Regions from separate parts of the Pseudomonas sp. NPDC089752 genome, predicted to be linked through region 1. Evidence: predicted binding sites of a transcription regulator. Region 1 holds the regulator's gene; the other holds the start of a gene.
The links. The regulator FliA, encoded in region 1, starts transcription of late flagellar genes. The targets are predictions, from matches to a motif close to CTAAAGTTTNNNNNNNNNNNGCCGNTAA.

Region 2: the regulator FliA is predicted to act here: its motif matches at 1,828-1,855, upstream of ACIPZF_RS25775 (methyl-accepting chemotaxis protein).

What each region holds. Positions count from the first base shown of each region.
Region 1 covers NZ_JBIVGP010000002.1:40,076-44,286, forward strand. The annotation lists gene ACIPZF_RS03005 (protein phosphatase CheZ) at 1-759, opposite strand, end outside; gene ACIPZF_RS03010 (chemotaxis response regulator CheY) at 778-1,152, opposite strand; gene fliA (RNA polymerase sigma factor FliA) at 1,256-1,996, opposite strand; gene fleN (flagellar synthesis regulator FleN) at 1,993-2,826, opposite strand; gene flhF (flagellar biosynthesis protein FlhF) at 2,920-4,211, opposite strand, start outside.
Region 2 covers NZ_JBIVGP010000027.1:10,523-14,733, forward strand. The annotation lists gene ACIPZF_RS25775 (methyl-accepting chemotaxis protein) at 1-1,738, opposite strand, end outside; gene ACIPZF_RS25780 (neutral zinc metallopeptidase) at 1,933-2,820, opposite strand; gene pcaH (protocatechuate 3,4-dioxygenase subunit beta) at 3,042-3,761, shown strand; gene pcaG (protocatechuate 3,4-dioxygenase subunit alpha) at 3,772-4,211, shown strand, end outside.

The sequences.
Region 1 (4,211 bases):
GACATCGTCCTGACCGGACACGACGTCTTCACGCTTATCGGCATGAATCTGCGGACCTTCACCCCGAGCCGGATATTTTTCTTCATCTTTTTCAGCACGCAGCTGCTGGTGGTCATGTTCGATACCGGCAAAGCGGTCGACCTGACTGGCCATCAGCACGAGCTTGAGCAGATTGCTTTCGACTTCGGTCACCAACGCGGTCACCCGCTTGATCACCTGCCCGGTCAGGTCCTGATAGTCCTGGGCCAGCAGAATGTCATTGAGGTGGCCGGAAACCTTGCGGTTGCCTTCGGCGCTATGCGTCAGAAAACTGTCGACGCGCTTGACCAGATCACGGAACTCCGGCGCGGCAACTTCGCGGCGCATGAAGCGCTGCCAGTCGACACTCAGGCTCTGCGCCTCGGTCGCCAGGTCGTTGAGCACCGGGGTGCTCTCCTCGACCAGGTCCATGGTGCGGTTGGCGGCGCCTTCGGTCAGTTTGACCACATAGGACAAACGCTCGGTGGCGTCGGTGATCTGCGAGACTTCCTCGGCCTGCGGCATGCGCGGGTCGATCTGGAAGCTGACGATCGCGCTGTGCAGCTCACGGGTCAGCTTGCCGACTTCCTGATACAGGCCACGGTCGCGGGTCTGATTGAGCTGATGAATCAGCTGCACGGCCTCGCCGAACTGCCCCTTCTCCAGGCTTTCGACCAACTGCTGGGCATGCTTCTTCAGGGTCGATTCGAACTCCCCCAAAGACGTTTGTGATGATTCCATGGCGCCCCCTGAGCTGATTCAGCCGTTGACGCGTTCGAAGATCTTTTCGATCTTTTCTTTGAGAACCTGCGCGGTGAACGGCTTGACCACGTAACCATTGACGCCGGCCTGGGCCGCTTCGATGATCTGGTCGCGCTTGGCTTCGGCGGTCACCATCAGCACCGGCATGCCCTTCAGACGGTCATGCGCGCGCACCTTGCGCAGCAGGTCGATACCGGACATGCCCGGCATGTTCCAGTCGGTCACCAGGAAGTCGTAGTGGCCGCTTTCGAGCATCGGCAGCGCCGTGGTGCCGTCGTCGGCTTCGTCGGTGTTGGTGAAGCCCAGATCACGCAGCAGGTTCTTGATGATCCGCCGCATCGTCGAAAAGTCGTCAACGATGAGGATTTTCATGTCTTTGTTCAATTAGACCTCCAAGCAGTCTCTAACGCGCTCGGCCCCGAGCGCGCATTCAATCAATTCGGTACAACGTGAAACGACTGCAACGACTTCAGGCTCAACGCGCCCGCCATTCCCCCAGGCGGCTGCGCAGGCGCGCGGCACACTGGCTGTGCAGCTGGCTGACACGCGATTCGCTGACCCCCAGCACCTCACCGATTTCCTTGAGGTTCAGCTCTTCGTCGTAGTACAGCGCCAGGACCAGCCGCTCACGCTCCGGCAGGTTGGCGATGGCATCGGTCAGGGCAGCCTGGAAGCGCTCGTCTTCCAGGTCGCGCGACGGCTCGACCTGGCCACTGGCGCCATCCTCGTGCAGCCCTTCGTGTTCGCCGTCCTGCAACAGGTCGTCGAAACTGAACAGGCGGCTGCCCAGGGTATCGTTCAAAATCCCGTAGTAATCATCGAGACTCAATTGGAGTTCGGCAGCAACTTCATGATCTTTAGCGTCGCGACCGGTTCTGGCTTCCACGGCGCGCATCGCGTCGCTGACCATGCGGGTGTTGCGGTGCACCGAACGCGGCGCCCAATCCCCTTTTCGCACCTCGTCGAGCATGGCCCCGCGGATGCGGATGCCGGCGTAGGTTTCGAAGCTCGCACCCTTGCTGGCGTCATACTTGTTGGCGACTTCCAGCAGGCCGATCATGCCGGCCTGGATCAGGTCTTCGACCTGCACATTGGCCGGCAGGCGCGCCAGCAAATGGTAGGCAATGCGCTTGACCAGCGGAGCGTAGCGTTCGATCAGTTCGTACTGGGCGTCCTTGGACGCTTTGCTGTACATCTTGAAACCGCTCGCACTCATAACACTGGCCCTGCACTGGTGGGCTGCACCAGGCGCTCGACGAAGAACTCCAGGTGCCCGCGCGGGTTGGCTGGCAACGGCCAGCTGTCGACCTTCTGCGCAATGGCCTTGAACGCCAGTGCGCATTTGGAACGTGGGAACGCCTCGTAGACGGCCCGTTGTTTCTGCACCGCCTTGCGCACGCACTCGTCGTAGGGCACGGCGCCGACGTATTGCAGGGCGACGTCGAGGAAGCGGTCGGTGACCTTGGTCAGCTTGGCGAACAGGTTGCGCCCTTCCTGCGGGCTCTGCGCCATGTTGGCCAGCACGCGGAAACGGTTCATCCCGTAGTCGCGGTTGAGCAGCTTGATCAGCGCGTAGGCGTCGGTGATCGAGGTGGGTTCGTCGCACACCACCAGCAGCACTTCCTGCGCCGCGCGGACGAAGCTGACCACCGAATCACCAATGCCCGCAGCGGTGTCGATGACCAGCACGTCGAGGTTGTCGCCAATCTCGCTGAACGCCTGGATCAGCCCGGCATGCTGGGCCGGGGCCAGGTGCACCATGCTCTGAGTGCCGGAGGCCGCCGGCACGATGCGCACACCGCCCGGCCCCTGCAACAGCACGTCGCGCAGTTCGCAACGCCCCTCGATGACATCGGCCAGGGTGCGTTTCGGCGCCAGGCCCAGCAACACGTCGACATTGGCCAGGCCCAGGTCGGCGTCCAGCAGCATGACCCGGCGGCCGAGCTCGGCCAGTGCCAGGGACAGGTTCACTGAAACGTTAGTCTTGCCGACGCCACCTTTGCCACCGGTTACGGCGATCACCTGTACGGGATGCATGCTACCCATGTTCGTTGTTTACCTTGTCTCGCTTGGACCCAAGCCACACGAGGGGCAATACGCCAGCCCCCTTGATGTAGGTATTTTGCACACGCTTCATCATCAACCCGCTCGCCGCGGGTTGTGATAGAGATCAGCGAACATATCGGCCATGGCCTCTTCGCTGGGCTCGTCCTGCAACTGCACATTCACCGCGCGAGTCACCAACTGGTGCGCCCGTGGCAGGTGCAGGTCGTCAGGAATGCGCGGGCCATCGGTGAGGTAGGCCACGGGCAGTTCATGACTGATGGCCAGGCTCAGCACATCGCCGAGGCTCGCCGTTTCATCGAGTTTGGTCAGGATGCAACCGGCCAGGCCGCAGCGCTTGTAGCTGTGGTAGGCGGCGGTCAGCACCTGCTTCTGGCTGGTAGTGGCCAGTACCAGGTAGTTTTTCGAGGCGATGCCACGACTGGCCAGGCTTTCCAGCTGCATGCGCAGGGCCGGGTCGCTGGCCTGCAGGCCGGCGGTATCGATCAGCACCACGCGCTTGCGCAGCAGCGGCTCCAGCGCCTGGGCCAGCGACTGGCCCGGGTCGACGTAGGTCACCGGCACGTTGAGGATGCGCCCCAGGGTCTTGAGCTGCTCCTGGGCTCCGATGCGGAAGCTGTCCATGCTCACCAGTGCCAGGTTCTGCGGGCCGTACTTGAGCACGTAGCGCGCGGCCAGCTTGGCCAGGGTGGTGGTCTTGCCCATGCCGGCGGGGCCGACCATGGCGATCACACCGCCCTCTTCGATCGGCTCGACCTCGGGCACGTCGATCATCCGCGCCAGGTGCGCCAGCAGCATGCGCCAGGCATGGCGCGGCTCTTCGATCTCCTGGGTGAGCTCGAGCAGTTCGCGGGCAATCGGGCCGGACAGGCCGATGCGCTGCAAGCGGCGCCAGAGGTTGGCCTGGGCCGGCTTGCTGCCTTGCAGCTGGTTCCAGGCCAGCGAACCGAGCTGCACTTCGAGCAGCTCGCGCAGGCCCGACAGTTCCGAGCGCATGGCATCGAACAGGCGTGGATCGACCGGCGCCGGGGCGGCCGGGGCGGCTGCGGCGGGTGCCTCCACGTACGGGTCGATCAATGGCTCCGACGCGGTCAGCGACTGGCCGGCGAACAATTGGCGACTGCCTTCGCTGGCCTCGCTGCGGTTGTCCAGCTCGGCCTGGGCGGTGGCGATACGCGTCTGGGTCTTGCGCAGCTCTTCTTCGAGCTCGGCATTGGGCACGCGGGGGGCCAGCGCGGACAGCTTGTAGTCCAGCGCGGCCGTCAATTCGACACCGCCGGCGATGCGGCGGTTACCGATGATGGCGGCATCGGAGCCCAGCTCATCACGAACCAGCTTCATGGCCTGACGCATATCGGCGGCGAAAA
Region 2 (4,211 bases), on a different contig from region 1:
GCTGGTTCATCGATTGGATGCTCGACACCGTACTGGTGATGTTCTCCAGCGACACCCCGGCCTTGCGCGCCAGCTCCACACTGCTGTCGGTCAGGGTGCGGCTGCCCTGCATGGCATTGGCGACCTGCTGAGTACCATGCTGCAGGCCGGCCACCAGTTCTTCGATCTCTTCGGTGGATTTCTGCGTACGCTGGGCCAGGCCGCGTACTTCGTCGGCAACCACGGCAAAACCACGGCCAGCCTCGCCAGCGCGGGCGGCTTCGATCGCGGCATTGAGTGCCAGCAGGTTGGTCTGTTCGGCCACCGACTTGATCACGTCCATCACGCTGCCGATCTTCTGGCTTTCCTGCTGCAGCAGGTTCATGGCCTCGGTGGAGCGGTGCACTTCCTCGGCCAAGCGTTCGATCTGGCTGATCGCTTCGCCCACCACGCGGTCGCCCGCACGGGCCTCGCCGTCGGCGCCGGTGGCCGCGTGCGAAGCCTGCTCGGCATTGCGCGCGACTTCCTGAACGGTCGCGGCCATTTCGTGCATGGCGGTGGCGACCTGGTCGGTTTCAACCTTCTGGCTGTTGGCACCGGCGCTGGTCTGCTCGGTGACGGCCGACAGCTCTTCGGCGGCGCTGGCAATCTGCGTGACGCCGTCGCGGATCCCGCTGATCAGCTCGCGCAGGGTGGTGCCCATGCGCGCGATGCCTTGCTGCAGCACACCGATCTCGTCGCGGCGGGTGACGCGCATGTCGTGGGTCAGGTCGCCACCGGCGATGCGCTCCACGGCCTGCAGGGTCTCGCGCAGGGGGCGGGTGATCTGGCGGGTGATGATGACGGCTGCCAGAACACCGGCGAGCAACGCCAGCAGCGTGGCGATGGTCTGCAGGCTGCGGGCCTGGGCGCTTTCGGCGTCACGACGGTCGATCTGGATCTTGTACAGCGCGTCGCTGCGCTTGACGATGTCGGCGCCCTGCACGGTCATTTCTGCACGGGAACTGGTGATCTGCGCGACCGCATCGCGGAACTGGCGCACCGCCTCGCGGTAGCCCTGTACCGACTGCTCGAACTGCTGCACGCGGGTGGCATCGGATGGCAGCTGGCGCTTGAGGTTGTCGATTTCCACCAGGGCCGATTCCAGCTGGCGCAGGGCCGCCTGCTCATTGGCCGCGCTGTTTTCGGCGATGTAGCCGCGCACATCGATACGCACTTGCAGCAGTTGCTGGCGCACTTTGCTGATCAGCTGGTACTGAGCCAGGCGCACGCTGTCGGCCTCAGGGCGGGCCATGACGTCCTGGCTGAGGCGTTCCATGGCCTCGTCGGCCTTGGCCGCCGAGACGTTCATCGCCTCACGGGCGGCCAGGGAGTTCTTGTAGCCAGCGCGCATTTTGTTCAACGAGACTTCGTACTCGCTGATGGTCTGGCCCAGTTCTTTCAGCAGCTTGACGTTTTCCGGGCTCTTGAAGGTGCTGACCAGGTGTTCCTGCTGCTTGCTGAATGCGTCCAGCTTGGCCTGGGTGTTGGCGGCGGCGGTATCGTCGCCATTGGCGATCATGTACTGCAGGCGCGCGATGCGCAGGTCGGTCAGGTCCTTGTTGAGCTGGCCGATGTCGCCCATCCAGTTGCTGCGGTCGATCAGGCTGCCCAGGCTGGTCCAGCCGGTCAGCGCCAGCAGGCCGGTAAGGACCAGCACCAGGCCGAAGCCCAGGCCGAGTTTGAGGTTGACGCTGATGTTGGCAAACCAGCTGTTCATGCACGATCTCCAGAATTAATTTCGCTCACTTGATCATTTTTCGATCGCAAGGCGTTGTTGTTCTGGATGCCCGCTGAATCGTGCAGGAGTTATCGGCACGAGACAGCGAAGCTGAAACGCTTTTACAGCTGATTTGTAACACTATGAAAATCCTGGCGATTTCGCTTGCCGAGTCGTCGGACCGCCGCGAACGCTCAAAGGCTGCGCGCACTGAAGGTATCGCAGCTGTTCACATCCCCCTCGGCAAACCCGGCCTTGAACCAACGCACCCGCTGCGCCGAAGTGCCATGGGTAAACGAATCCGGGACCACGCGTCCCTGACCCTTCTGTTGCAAGCGGTCATCACCGATGGCGTTGGCGGCATTCAGCGCTTCCTCGACATCTCCTGGCTCCAGCCAGTTCAGGCGTTGCTGCGCCTGGTAGGCCCAGACACCGGCCAGGCAGTCGGCCTGCAATTCCTGGCGTACCAGCAGGCCATTGTCGCCCTCCATGCGTTGGCCAGCTCGGCGCGCGGCATCGACCTTGGCCGATACCCCGAGCAAAGTCTGCACATGGTGGCCGATCTCGTGGGCGATCACATAGGCCTGGGCGAAGTCGCCGGCAGCGGCGAAGCGGGTTTCCATCTCGCGGAAGAACGACATGTCCAGGTACACGCGCTGGTCCGCCGGGCAGTAGAACGGGCCCACCGCAGCCGAAGCGAATCCGCACGCGGAATTCACCTGGCCACTGAACAGCACCAGCTTGGGGTCGCGATATTGTTTGCCTGCCTGGGAGAACAGGGCTTTCCAGGTGTCTTCGGTATCGCCGAGGATCGAGGCGACGAACTGCGCCTGTTCGTCGTTGGCTGCCGGCGCCTTGTTGTCCACGCCGCTGGGAGCCTGCTGCTGCTGTTCCATCTGCCCGGTGAGCTGGCCGAGAATCTGCAGCGGGTCCTGGCCGGTCAGCCAGCCGATGCCGACGATCAGCAGGATCGCGCCAAGCCCCAGCCCCTTGCCGCCACCAAAGCGCATGCCACCGCCGCCGCCACCTTCGCCACGGGCATCGACCACGTTGTCGCTGCGCCGGCCTTTTCGCCATTCCATCAGATGCACTCCCGAGCTTGAAACATGAAGTCAAAGATTAGTTCACCTCTGCCAAACGGACTAATGCATAACCATTTGGTTAATCAACTGACCACTGAATTCAATATTCATCCCTCGCGACTTATCTGAAACTGCAAGTCCCCTGTGGGAGCGGGCTTGTCCCGCGATGGGCTTCAAAGAAGCCCCAAGAGGTTTTCATAATTCCAAGAGAGGAAAACGGCATGCCCGCCCAGGACAACAGCCGCTTCGTGATCCGTGATCGCAACTGGCACCCCAAAGCCCTGACCCCCGACTACAAGACCTCGATTGCCCGTTCGCCGCGCCAGGCATTGGTCAGCATCCCGCAATCCATCAGCGAAACCACTGGCCCGGACTTCACCCACCTGGGCTTCGGCGCCCACGACCATGACCTGCTGCTGAACTTCAACAACGGTGGCCTGCCGATCGGCGAGCGCATCATCGTCGCCGGCCGTGTCGTCGACCAGTACGGCAAGCCGGTGCCCAGCACCCTGGTAGAGATCTGGCAAGCCAACGCTGGCGGCCGCTACCGCCACAAGAACGACCGCTACCTGGCGCCGCTGGACCCGAACTTCGGCGGTGTCGGCCGCTGCCTGACCGACCGCGATGGCTATTACAGCTTCCGCACCATCAAGCCCGGCCCGTACCCGTGGCGCAACGGCCCCAACGACTGGCGCCCGGCGCACATCCACGTAGGCGTCAGCGGCCCGTCGATCGCCACCAAGCTGATCACCCAGCTGTACTTCGAAGGCGACCCGCTGATCCCGATGTGCCCGATCGTCAAGTCGATCGCCAACCCCGACGCGGTGCAGCAGTTGATCGCCAAGCTCGACATGAGCAACGGCAACCCGATGGACTGCCTGGCATACCGCTTTGACATCGTGCTGCGCGGCCAGCGCAAGACCCACTTCGAAAACTGCTGAGGACCCCGCCATGCCAATCGAACTGCTGCCGGAAACCCCCTCGCAGACCGCCGGCCCCTACGTGCATATCGGCCTGGCCCTGGAAGCGGCCGGCAACCCGACCCGCGACCAGGAAATCTGGAACTGCCTGGCCAAGCCAGAGGCGCCGGGTGAGCACATTCTGCTGATCGGCCACGTGTATGACGGCAATGGCCACCTGGTCCGCGATTCGTTCCTGGAGCTGTGGCAGGCCGATGCCGCCGGCCAGTACCAGGATGCCTACAACCTGGAAAACGCCTTCAACAGCTTCGGCCGCACCGCCACCACCTTCGATGCCGGCGAGTGGACCGCGCAGACGGTCAAACCCGGTGTGGTGAACAACGCTGCAGGCGTACCGATGGCGCCGCACATCAACATCAGCCTGTTTGCCCGTGGCATCAACATCCACCTGCACACGCGGCTGTATTTCGA